2 linked regions of the Flocculibacter collagenilyticus genome follow. The protein of the gene in region 1 interacts with the protein of each later gene in a pairwise test. Links are inferred from orthologs where the notes say so. Each region holds a gene or a part of one and is shown on either strand. Other genes may lie near its edges.

What was found.
Region 2: the proteins of recJ (region 1) and HUU81_RS15980 interact in binary tests that used the Escherichia coli proteins (3 or more experiments, as listed by UniProt). The link is inferred for Flocculibacter collagenilyticus from one-to-one orthologs.

Annotation. Positions count from the first base shown.
Region 1 is NZ_CP059888.1:3,029,060-3,033,688, reverse strand. What follows is about bases 1,158-4,072. They hold recJ (single-stranded-DNA-specific exonuclease RecJ), read left to right. Parts: upstream 1,158-1,699; coding sequence 1,700-3,445; downstream 3,446-4,072. Other genes in these bases: dsbC (bifunctional protein-disulfide isomerase/oxidoreductase DsbC), read left to right, coding at 1,158-1,573. Also shown: flavodoxin FldB, read right to left, coding at 1-326; more of dsbC, read left to right, coding at 860-1,157. UniProt on the Escherichia coli protein: Single-stranded-DNA-specific exonuclease.
Region 2 is NZ_CP059888.1:3,595,788-3,602,486, reverse strand. The notes cover bases 2,244-5,173. They hold HUU81_RS15980 (DNA topoisomerase III), read right to left. Parts: upstream 4,741-5,173; coding sequence 2,746-4,740; downstream 2,244-2,745. Other genes in these bases: HUU81_RS15975 (ABC transporter substrate-binding protein), read left to right, coding at 5,010-5,173; HUU81_RS15985 (hypothetical protein), read left to right, coding at 2,244-2,580. Also shown: HUU81_RS15995 (OmpA family protein), read left to right, coding at 1-97; HUU81_RS15990 (hypothetical protein), read left to right, coding at 101-1,411; more of HUU81_RS15985, read left to right, coding at 1,411-2,243; more of HUU81_RS15975, read left to right, coding at 5,174-6,149; HUU81_RS15970 (methyl-accepting chemotaxis protein), read left to right, coding at 6,178-6,699.

The DNA of each region.
Region 1 (4,629 bases):
TGCAGCATACCGAGTGCATCTTGAAACCATTCACTATATCCTTCTTGGTCGCCCATGCCGTATAACGCAACAATTTTATTAGATAATTGCAAAGTGTTAATGTCTTCCCACTTTGACTCCCAATCTTCTTGAAGCTCACCAAAATCCCAAGTCGAAATACCGAAAATAACTAGGTCATATTCTTCGCAGTTTTTTAATGGTTCATCTTTTATGTTGTGTAATGAAACGACATCTTGCTCTAAAAACTGGTTAATTGCTGCTTGAAGTTTTTCAGCTGCCATTTCCGTATAACAGGTGGTTGAGCCGTAAAAAAGACCTATTTTCATCTAATAAAATACCTACGGATGATGATTTCAATAGTGCCGGATTTTAGCAGATGTTAAAGTGCTTAAATAGCTCTTATCACACCTAGTGATCATTCTGTTTTTGGATAACTGGCCTTTATAGAAAATTTAACCTGCGGCTAATTTATCTCTCTCGGCTTGTCGCTAGTTGTAGCCATATTAATTAAGAGATAATTTAGCTGAGTTCATGTTGACCCATTGCATAATTTCAGTGTACTAAGACCTTTCCAACACAAGTTGAAACTCATGTTACTAAAGAAAGATAAAAACCTGTTCATGCTTAATATTCTCTTAAAGGGTGGCTGAGCAAGCGACATAATTAATCAGAAAGCTGGCTTGTTGCTACATCCTTTTGTAGTATTGCATCTCGATTAGGATTTCTACTGAACTGTTAATGAAATTTGTGGGCAACAGTTTGGGTCTAATAGATAGCAAGTACTAGCTAGGCAAGTATTAGCTCAATAGCTATTTTTGACGCGTAGTTTTAAACTAACAATTACGATTAAGCGAGATTTATGAACAACTTATTAAAATTATTTGGACTGTTATCACTGGTTTATGCCAGTTCAACATTTGCTGTTGAAGTGGAAAAAGATGGTGCCATTAAGCAGCAATTTTTAAAATTGGGTTTAAATGTAAAAGCAATTTCTCCAAGTCCAATTAAAGGGTTGATGCAGGTAGTTACTGACCGTGGTATTTTTTATAGCTCACAAAATGGAAAATATTTAGTACACGGTAAAATGTTTGATCTTGATAACGGCGTTGCTAACTTAACGGAACAAGCGATGGCAGGCATCCGTTTAGATCAAATTAAAGAAACAGCGGGCACTACTATCGACTTTAAAGCAAAAGACGAGAAGTATCAGATTACTATTTTCACTGATATCACCTGTGGATATTGCCGTAAATTACACAATCAAATGAGTGCCTATAATGACTTGGGTATTAGTGTGCGTTATTTAGCATTTCCACGAGGTGGATTAAACAGCCCCTCGTTTGAAGATTTAGAGTCAGTATGGTGTGCAGACGATAAGCAAAAAGCAATGACTGATGCTAAAGCGGGTAACTCGGTACAACGTGCTAAGTGTAGTTCGCCAGTAGCGGCACATTATGATTTAGGTGCGCAGTTTGGCGTAACAGGAACACCTGCTATTGTATTAAGCGATGGCAATATGATCCCTGGATATCAACCACCTGAACGTTTAATTGAAGTGCTTAAAGCAATGTAATTGCTAAGCAATTTAATTAGTTAGATACGGCAGCTTTTAGCTGCCGTTTTCTGTTTGTTGTTAGAGTATATTTTAAACTGCAACAAGCACCCGTGTTTGCTTAATCACCAAAAATAAAAGAATAGTATGCCAATTCAGATAAAGCGCAGACCTGCCGTTAATCAGCATAATTTACCTAAGGATATTCCCGACTTTTTACAGCAAATTTATGCTGCTCGTGGAATTACTGAGCCTCAAGAACTTGAAAACGGTGCCAAATACCTTGCCAATTTTCAGGATATGCATGGATTAGACGAGGCTACAGCTCTCTTAATCGAAGCGCTGGAAAAACAACATAAAGTAGTGATTGTTGGCGACTTTGATGCTGATGGTGCAACCAGTACGGCATTATTAATGCGCGGTTTACCGATGTTTGGTCTAACTAATGTCGATTTTATGGTGCCTAACCGCTTTGATTTTGGCTATGGTTTAAGCCCAGAAATGGCAGAGCAAGTAGTTAACGCTGGCGCTGATTTATTGATCACGGTTGATAATGGTATTTCGTGCCACCAAGGTGTGGCACTAGCAAAATCTGCAGGTGTTAAGGTATTAATTACGGATCACCATTTGCCGGGCGCAACATTGCCAGATGCTGACGCGATAGTTAACCCTAATCAACCCAACTGTAAGTTTGCGAGTAAAAACTTAGCCGGTGTTGGTGTTGCCTTTTATGTGCTGGTTGCTTTGCGCGCAAAATTGCGAAGCATGGACTTTTTCAATCAACAAAATGTCGCTGAGCCCAACATTGCTAATTTACTTGATTTAGTTGCGCTGGGTACCGTTGCCGATGTAGTTGAGCTTGATGGAAATAACCGAATTTTGGTGTATCAAGGGTTGCAACGAATTCGTAAGGGGCAATGCTGTGTAGGCATTAAGGCGCTAATAGATATTGCTAACCGTCACCATACAAAATTACATGAAAGCGATTTTGGTTTTGCGCTTGGCCCAAGGTTAAACGCAGCGGGTCGCTTGGATGATATGTCATTAGGTATTACATGTTTAATTACTGATGATATGAGCCAAGCCAGAAGAATTGCAGACGAATTAGATACGCTTAATAAAACTCGCCGTGAAATAGAGCAAGGCATGCAAGCTGAAGCTGAAAAAGTAATTGCGAAGCTGCCATTACAGGAAGGCATTGTGCCCGACGCAATCACGTTATTTCAAGATGACTGGCATCAGGGAGTGATTGGTATAGTGGCTGGACGAATAAAAGAAAAGTATCACCGTCCCGTTATAGCTTTTGCTTGCAGTGATAATGAGAACCAAGCAATGGATACTGAGCTAAAAGGTTCTGCGCGTTCAATTACCGGTATTCATATTCGAGATATGCTCGATGAAGTTAATACACGCTTTCCTAACCTCATTATTAAGTTTGGCGGTCATGCTGCGGCAGCAGGATTGTCAATTCAAAAAGATAAACTTGCTGAATTTACTCATGCATTTGAACAAGTGATTAGCGAGCACATGAGTGATGAACAACGCACAGGCAGTATTTTAACTGATGGTGCTTTACCACCCAATTTAATGACGCTGGATGTGGCTAATACACTTAAACACGCGGGCCCTTGGGGGCAAGCATTCCCAGAGCCGATATTTGACGATTTCTTTACCGTAATTCAGCAACGCATTGTGGGTGAAAAACATTTAAAGCTTGTGTTAGAGCATGCATCAGGGCATTACTTCGACGCTATTCATTTTAATTGTGACCTAGCAGTGTGGCCAGATCTCACCATAAAGTCGGTTCATGTCGTCTATGCACTAGATATCAATGAATTTCGCGATAAATTGAATTTACAGCTAATGGTCAAAGAGATCCAAATAACTCATTAAGATGGTATTAAAAGTCGCGGTTGTCTTTGTTACAATGCGCGGTTCGATAAAAGCTAATATATAGGTTGTGCAACGTGTTTGAATTGAACCCTATCCAAACGTTAATAAAAGATATTCGTGCCCGTACCGATGTACTTCGGGGGTATCTTTGACTTTGATGTCAAAGTTGAGCGTTTAGAAGAAGTATCGCGTGAATTGGAAAATCCAGATGTTTGGAATGAGCCAGGAAAAGCGCAAGCATTAGGTAAAGAAAAGTCATCTTTAGAGCTGATTGTTAACACAATCGAAGAACTAAAAAGTGGCTGCGATGACGTTGAAGGGCTAGTGGAACTGGCGGTTGAAGCTGAAGATCAAGAAACATTTGATGAAGCGCAGGGTGAAGCTGACGAATTAGTCGCAAAACTTGAAACGTTAGAATTTCGTCGTATGTTTTCAGGCTCACAAGATGCAAATGATGCTTATATCGATATTCAAGCTGGGTCAGGTGGTACAGAAGCACAGGACTGGGCAAGCATGTTGCAACGTATGTATCTACGTTGGGGGGAGGCCAAAGGCTTTAAAACAGAACTAATTGAAGAGTCGGATGGTGATGTTGCAGGTATTAAAAGTGCCACTATTCGGTTTTCAGGTGAATATGCATTTGGCTGGCTGCGTACAGAAACAGGCGTACACCGTTTAGTAAGAAAATCTCCTTTTGATTCAAGTAATCGTCGTCATACTTCTTTCGCGTCAGTTTTTGCGTACCCTGAAATTGATGACTCAATTGAAATTGAGATTAACCCAGCTGATTTAAGAATTGATACTTACCGTGCATCTGGCGCTGGTGGGCAGCACGTAAACCGAACTGATTCAGCGGTACGTATTACACACTTACCAACTAATACGGTGGTGCAATGCCAAAACGACCGTTCACAGCATAAGAATAAAGACCAAGCAATGAAGCAGTTAAAAGCGAAGTTGTATGAGTTGGAAATGCAAAAGCAAAATGCTGAAAAACAAGCGTTAGAAGATACCAAGTCGGATATTGGCTGGGGCAGCCAAATACGTTCTTATGTATTAGATGATTCACGTATAAAAGACTTGCGTACTAGTGTTGAAAACCGTAATACTCAAGCCGTATTAGACGGCGATTTAGACAAATTTATTGAAGCGAGCTTAAAAGCAGGGCTGTAATCAACAGCTAC
Region 2 (6,699 bases), 570 kb from region 1 along the record:
ATTAGATGTACGTAAAATGTTTAATGTGAATCAACAGGTAAGGAAGCCACTGTTATTACCTAAAAAATACTTATTTATCAAAAAAGAAGGAGAGTAGATCTTGGAAGAGCTTAAAATGTCTTTTGATAAGTTACTGAATGAATCCCCCATTGACGAGGCAAACAGGCATCAAGATGAACATCATCTTAGCCAACTCGTGATGGAAGAAGTGGCTGATAGCAAAACGGGAGTAATTTTAACCGATAAAAACTATCGTACTAATCGTATTCGAGAAGCCGCAATAAATGGCATTAAAGAGCGATTAGGTCGTTGGGCTGAGTTTCGAAACGACATTCTGATAAAAGCGGGCGCGAAAAAGAATGAAGCAAAAAATTCAGAAATGGATGTAAAGCTGAAAAAACTGCAAGAAGACCGTGAAGAACAAAAGTCGCAGGCGCGTGATAAATATATGCGACGCAATGACTATGCCGACTTAAAAAGTGATCATGAGTTGACGAAACACCGTTATGAAACCATGCGGGCAGAAATGGGTGGTAAGCCACCAGTCAAAAGCAAAATATTTATTTACCTTATTTCTATACTGGCGATTGGCTTTATCGAGTGGTTTATAAACTACAGCACCTTTAACATGAAGTACCCTTCAGGTATTGCCTTCGGTGCCACGGTATTAATTGCCCTGTCAATTGCGCTAGCGTCACATTTTCATGGCGCATTGCTTAAGCAACGTGTCGCCTTGTTTGCCAAGCACCGCAAAAAAGAAGACAAGCGGCAAATTATCATCAAGCAAAGCTTCTTCTCACTGCTGCTGATTATTTCTTTAGCCATCGTTACTTATAATCGTTATGACCTACTGATGGAGCAAATGGTGAACACCGGAGGTGTGATGTTACCTGGTGATGAAGTTGCCGAGGTGTCAGTATGGAGCGAACTATGGCCATTCGTCATGATGAACGTATTAGTGTGGGTAGTTGGCGTTGCCATTTCCTATTTCACACATGATGAACAGCCTGATTATCAAGAGTCACTAGTACATTACAATAAAGCGAAACATAAATTCCATAAAGCAGATGCAGGCCTTAAAGAGGAAGAAAACCGCATTGATGAAGAGTTTGAAGCTAAGCTAAGAGCATTAAAAAACTCGCAGGCGTCACATGTGCATTCAAGCAAAGAATTAGACAGTTATTTCGAGCGGTTAAACGCCAAAGAACAGCGTTTAGTTAGCCAAGCTGTAACAGCAATAAACGGCATGCTTGAACAACATCAAATGATGCTTGTGACCATGTTACGACAAAGTGGAAATGAGTCAGTGAAGTTTGGTCCTGATTTAATCTCGTTAGACCAATATCAGAATAAAAATATTACGGTTGATGCAGCCTACGTGCGAGAAATACTCGCTATGGAGACAATTTAATGTTTAAAAAAATAATAAGCCTGTCGCTAATTCTATTTTCAGCAAGTGCAGCCGCAGACGGATTACTAAGAACCACCAATTTAAAAAAATACTGTGCTCAAGACGGCGTGCATCGCCAAACCATTATTTACCTAGATCAAGGCATTATCGCGCGCAAGGATCCTAACTGGTATAAAGATATCTTAAATAAAACCAAGTTTTTACCCGGCGAGCGCATTCAAGTTGTTACCATTAAATCGGGTGGCTCAACCGTAGAGCAAGCTTGGGATAGTTGTTATCCAAGTTATACCAAAGAAAAATACCAGCAGCTAAAAAAAGAAGAAGGCTTTGGTAGCATGTTTACTGGTGGGGTAGACGAAAACATGAAAAACGATGTTAAGTCGTTCACCAAATGGTTTAAACAAGCACTCGCGCACCCGCTACAAGACACGAAACACGAAACCCCTCCGAGCTACGCCTCGGGTAACTTTCCAGATAAAAAATTAGTTGAAGCATTGTATTACGATGCAAAACGAATGGATTTAGAAAATGGCATCAGCCGGGTGATCATTTTTTCAGATATGATGGAAAAGTCTGATTTACTTGATCAGCAAAAATTTGAACCAGCGAAACGCGCAGAAGCAGTAGCCAAGCGTTTTCCTATGTTCTTAAATCACGCCAGCATTTATGTTTACGGCATTAACTATACTAACCAAGACACGGCATTGAATGAAAAAATGCAGCGTTTTTGGGAGCAATACTTGCTAACGTCGGGCGCGCATTTAGAGCAATACGGCACGCAATTAGTATTACCACGCGATAACAAAGTGTTTGATGCACACAGCTATAGTGGCAAATTAACGCAATCTGACGGAAAAAAGCTGGCAACCAGTATGCGGTTAGCATACTCCGATAAAGGCGAGTTGGTACACAGTTGGGTAACCATTAGCGATCATTATCTGCCAATCAGCGGTACATTAAATTGCAGCGGCCAAAATTGCACGGTATTAGCCAGTATTGAAGCCTCAACCTTTGATGGCTTCGAGAAAAAAGATGTATTAAAACTCAGTGGCAGCATGAAAGCGTTGTCAGGTTCAATTGGCGCCAGAGACGATTCAGTGATTGATGAACAGGGCAAGATATACCGTTTTGATGTGGAGTACGCAAAAGATAAGAATTTATCTTTGTAGTGTTCTTTGAAAGTAAACTAACGATTCAGCTATCAACACAAAACAGCCAATGTGTTTTGGCTTTGTGTTGATAGCCATAGTTGATAGCAATATTAAAAAGCAAGCTAGCGTAATGGGTAACATTACCCGCTAGCAATAATATCGCTAAGCTTACTCTAGCAACAGTCAACTAGTGCTTTTAGATGATTTTTTCTTACTAAATTTTCGCTTTTTATATGCCGGCTTTTGCTCGCACTTGATGCCTTGTAAGCAGGTAGGAAGTTGTGATTTTGCACTATCAATAAGTGTCATCAGCGTTTGGTTTAATGGCGTCATAAAGCTTTGATAGCTGGCAGACTTTTCACTAATTGCATTAAGAGTGGCTTCCCATTCTGCGGTCATGTCAGGTTGGGTTGCCATTTCTGGTAAGGCTGCTATCAGTCCTTTTCCTGCTGGTGTTGCGTGAATTTGCTTGCCTTGACGGTATAAAAAGCCACGTTTAAATAATAAATCGATAATACCTGCGCGGGTAGCTTCTGTACCTAATCCATCAGTGTCTTTAAGAATTTTTTTAATGTCTGGGTTGGTTACGTAGCGATTAATCCCCGTCATTGCTGCTAATAAAGTTGCATCAGTAAATGCCTTGGGCGGCTGCGTCATTTTTTCCAGCAACTCGCCTTTATCACACAGCAAAATATCCCCTTGTTTCACATCAGGTAATGTATGGTTCAAGTGTTCGTCAGGTGCGTTTTCTGGTGCGGAAGCTTCACTGCTATTGGCGTGTTTATTGGTATTTGTATTGCGCTGGAATAACACCTTCCAACCAAGCTGTTGCGGTACTTTGGCACTGGCTTTAAATAAACCACCAGCAATAGTTAAGGATATTTGAGTATGATGAAATTGGTATGCAGGGTAAAACTGTGCAAGGTACTGGCGCACAATGAGTCCGTATATGTTTTTTTCAAATGGATTAAGGCTAATATTATCTGCCATTTTATCGGTGGGAATAATCGCATGGTGAGCGCCCACCTGTTTGTCATTCCATGCTTTACTAACAAGCTTAGTATCTGCTTGTGCTGCCGCCTTAGCATATAGATGTTGTGAACTAGCGAGTTTTTTTACAATATTGGCCGCTTGTTTATGCTGCTCTTTGGGTAAATAGCGGCAGTCAGAGCGAGGGTAGGTGATCAATTTGTGTTTTTCGTAGAGTGCTTGGCATACGTCTAGTACCAGCTTGGCATTCATTGAAAACTGTTTGGCTGCGTCGATTTGAAGTGCAGATAAATTATAAGGCAGTGGCGCGTTTTGTTTTTTAAGTTGCTTATTTACTTCGGTAACATGTGCTGGCTGCTGTGTAATTCGTCTAACGACATTTTCTGCTAGGCCTTTTACAACCACCCTGCCGTCTTCATCCATATAAGGTTCGCACGCTTCACTTGGCTGCCACTTCGCTGTGAATGCTTGCGTTGCTGCTGACGAGTGTGATGCGGGCAAAGACACATGCGCCATTACTTCATAAAACGGTTTACTACTGAACTGCTCAATATCTTCATCGCGCTTCACTACCAGCCCTAGAATAGGTGTTTGTACACGCCCAACCGAGAGTACGCCTCCATAGCCTACCTTTTGACCCTGAATGGTATAAGCACGAGTCAGGTTGATGCCATACAACCAGTCGGCGCGACTTCTTGCCAACGCAGACACAGACAGTGGCATGTAATCTTTATTCGGCTTTAAGTTAGTTAAGGCGCGTTTCACCGCAGGCAAATTAAGATCGCTGATTAGTAAGCGTTGTACATTTTGCTTTTTCTTCTGACTAACGTTTAAAAAATCAATGACTTCATCAACTAATAATTGGCCCTCACGGTCTGGGTCGCCGGCATGGATTAATTGGTCGGCTTGTTTTACCCACTTTCTTAATACTGCAAGTTGTGACTTTGTTTTGCTTTTTGCTTTTAATTGCCATTGTTCAGGAATGATTGGTAGATGTTCGAGCTGCCATTTTTTGAATGCAGGATCGTAAGCGTCGGGCTCGGCTTGTTCTAAAATATGCCCAATACACCAACTGACTACATCGCCGTTTGCGGCCTGAATATAGCCTTGATTATTTTTTAACGGTTTAGGTAAGGCCGCAGCAATTGCTCGACCTAAGCTTGGCTTTTCGGCGATGTATAACTTCATGTTGTGATTTTTTATTATGCCAGTCAGTATAAATCAGCATACTAGCTGGATACTGTTTTTATGTACAGTTAAATGTGTGTGCTAAACCCGCGTACCAGTGTTCCCGTATTAGAGAAAGTAGAAAAGTTAAAGGGTTACAGGTTGTTGAATTACATCTTTGAACTAAACTGATTGAATAATAATTGTGCAGTATAACAGGTTGTAAAATAACTTAATCATTCATTTAAATCATAAACATTTACCTAAGTAAATGGCAATGAGGAACTGTTATGAATACGTGCTTTAAAAAAGTAGTTGGGGTCGCCGCACTTATATTTTCGTCGGTTTTTGTACACGCTGAAACTGTTAAAGTGGGTATGACCACTGCATTAACTGGCCCTGCCGCGGCACTGGGAGAGGGAATGAAAACAGGGATCACTGCATACTTTGATAAGGTAAATAAAGCAGGTGGGGTTAATGGTCACCAATTGCAGCTAATAGCACTTGATGATGGCTATGAACCCGACAAAGCAGCGCAAAACATGCGTAAGCTGATTGATGAGGAAAAAGTAATTGCGGTTGCTGGCAATGTGGGTACGCCAACTGCCATAGTCACGGTTCCTATTGCTAACGAGAAGAAAACATTGCTATTTGGTGCCTTCACTGGTGCTGGCGTGTTAAGAAATACTCCACCAGACAGGTATGTTATTAATTACCGCCCCAGTTATGCGCAAGAAACAGCCACAATGATTGACCTGTTATTGGCGAAAGGCATTAAACCAGAAGAAATTGCATTTTTTACACAGAATGATGGTTATGGTGACGCTGGTTATAAAGGTGCAATGAAAGCGTTAAAAGCAAAAGGGTTTAGCCAAGCAGAGCAACTTGCCCATGGTCGTTATACCCGTAATACAGAAAATGTAGAGGCAGGGCTTACGACTATACTTGAAGCCGATGTTCCTCCTAAAGCTATTATCATGGTTGGTGCTTACCGCCCTATTTCAAAATTTATTAAAGAGTCTAAAGACTTCTTTGAAGAAGAGGTGCATTACCTTAATGTTTCTTTTGTTGGTAGCGTTGCGTTACTTAACGCACTTGGCAGTGATGCTGAAGGGGTGATAGTGACACAAGCTGTACCGCATTATGAGTCTAACTTGCCGATTATTAAAGAGTACCAAGCTGCGGTGCCAGCCGATAAGCAAGGGTTTGTGTCATTAGAAGGCTATATTGTGGGAAAAATATTGGTTGAGGGGTTAAAGAAATCTAGCTCAATAAAAGACCGAGAAGCGTTGATTGACGGCATGCATAAGTTAACAAATTTAGACATAGGCTTGGGTGTGCCAGTTTCATTTTCTTCTAGCAGGCATCAAGCGATTGATAAAGTGTGGCCGACAGAGATTAAGAACGGTAAGTATGTAGAAATCAAGTGATCACTTAAGCAAGTGGGTGGAATCAGACATGAAGCAATCTGTGAGTTTTACCTCGCTATCAATTAAGTCGTTGTTAAAAGCATGGTCGGGTATAACGCTAGTATTGGTTATACTGCTGGGTGCAGGCAGTATAGTTATCACAAACACCATGTCTGGTTCAATTAAATCAATAACGGGTAATGTTGTCCCGCTTGAACGAAATAATGTGCTTATTTATCAAGCCACATCATTAATTTTAGCATGGCAAATAAGTGTGTTTAATGCCAAAGATACAGCGCAGTTAAATTCAGTGGGCACTGCTGATGAGTATGAAGCAAAGCTGAATCAGTCGTTAAACAGTGTTGAACAATTAAGCTTGCAAGGGGTAACGCCGTATATTAAGCAACTAAAGGAAGTATCTAATGCTGTTACTTCACTGAATGATGAGTTGCTTATAAAAAAGCAGCAATATTTAGCGCTTCAAGCGTCAATTAAAGCGCAAGCAACAAGTATCAATCAATTAACTGAGCAGTTGCAAATTGAAACAGATGGCATTGCGGGTAAATCTAAA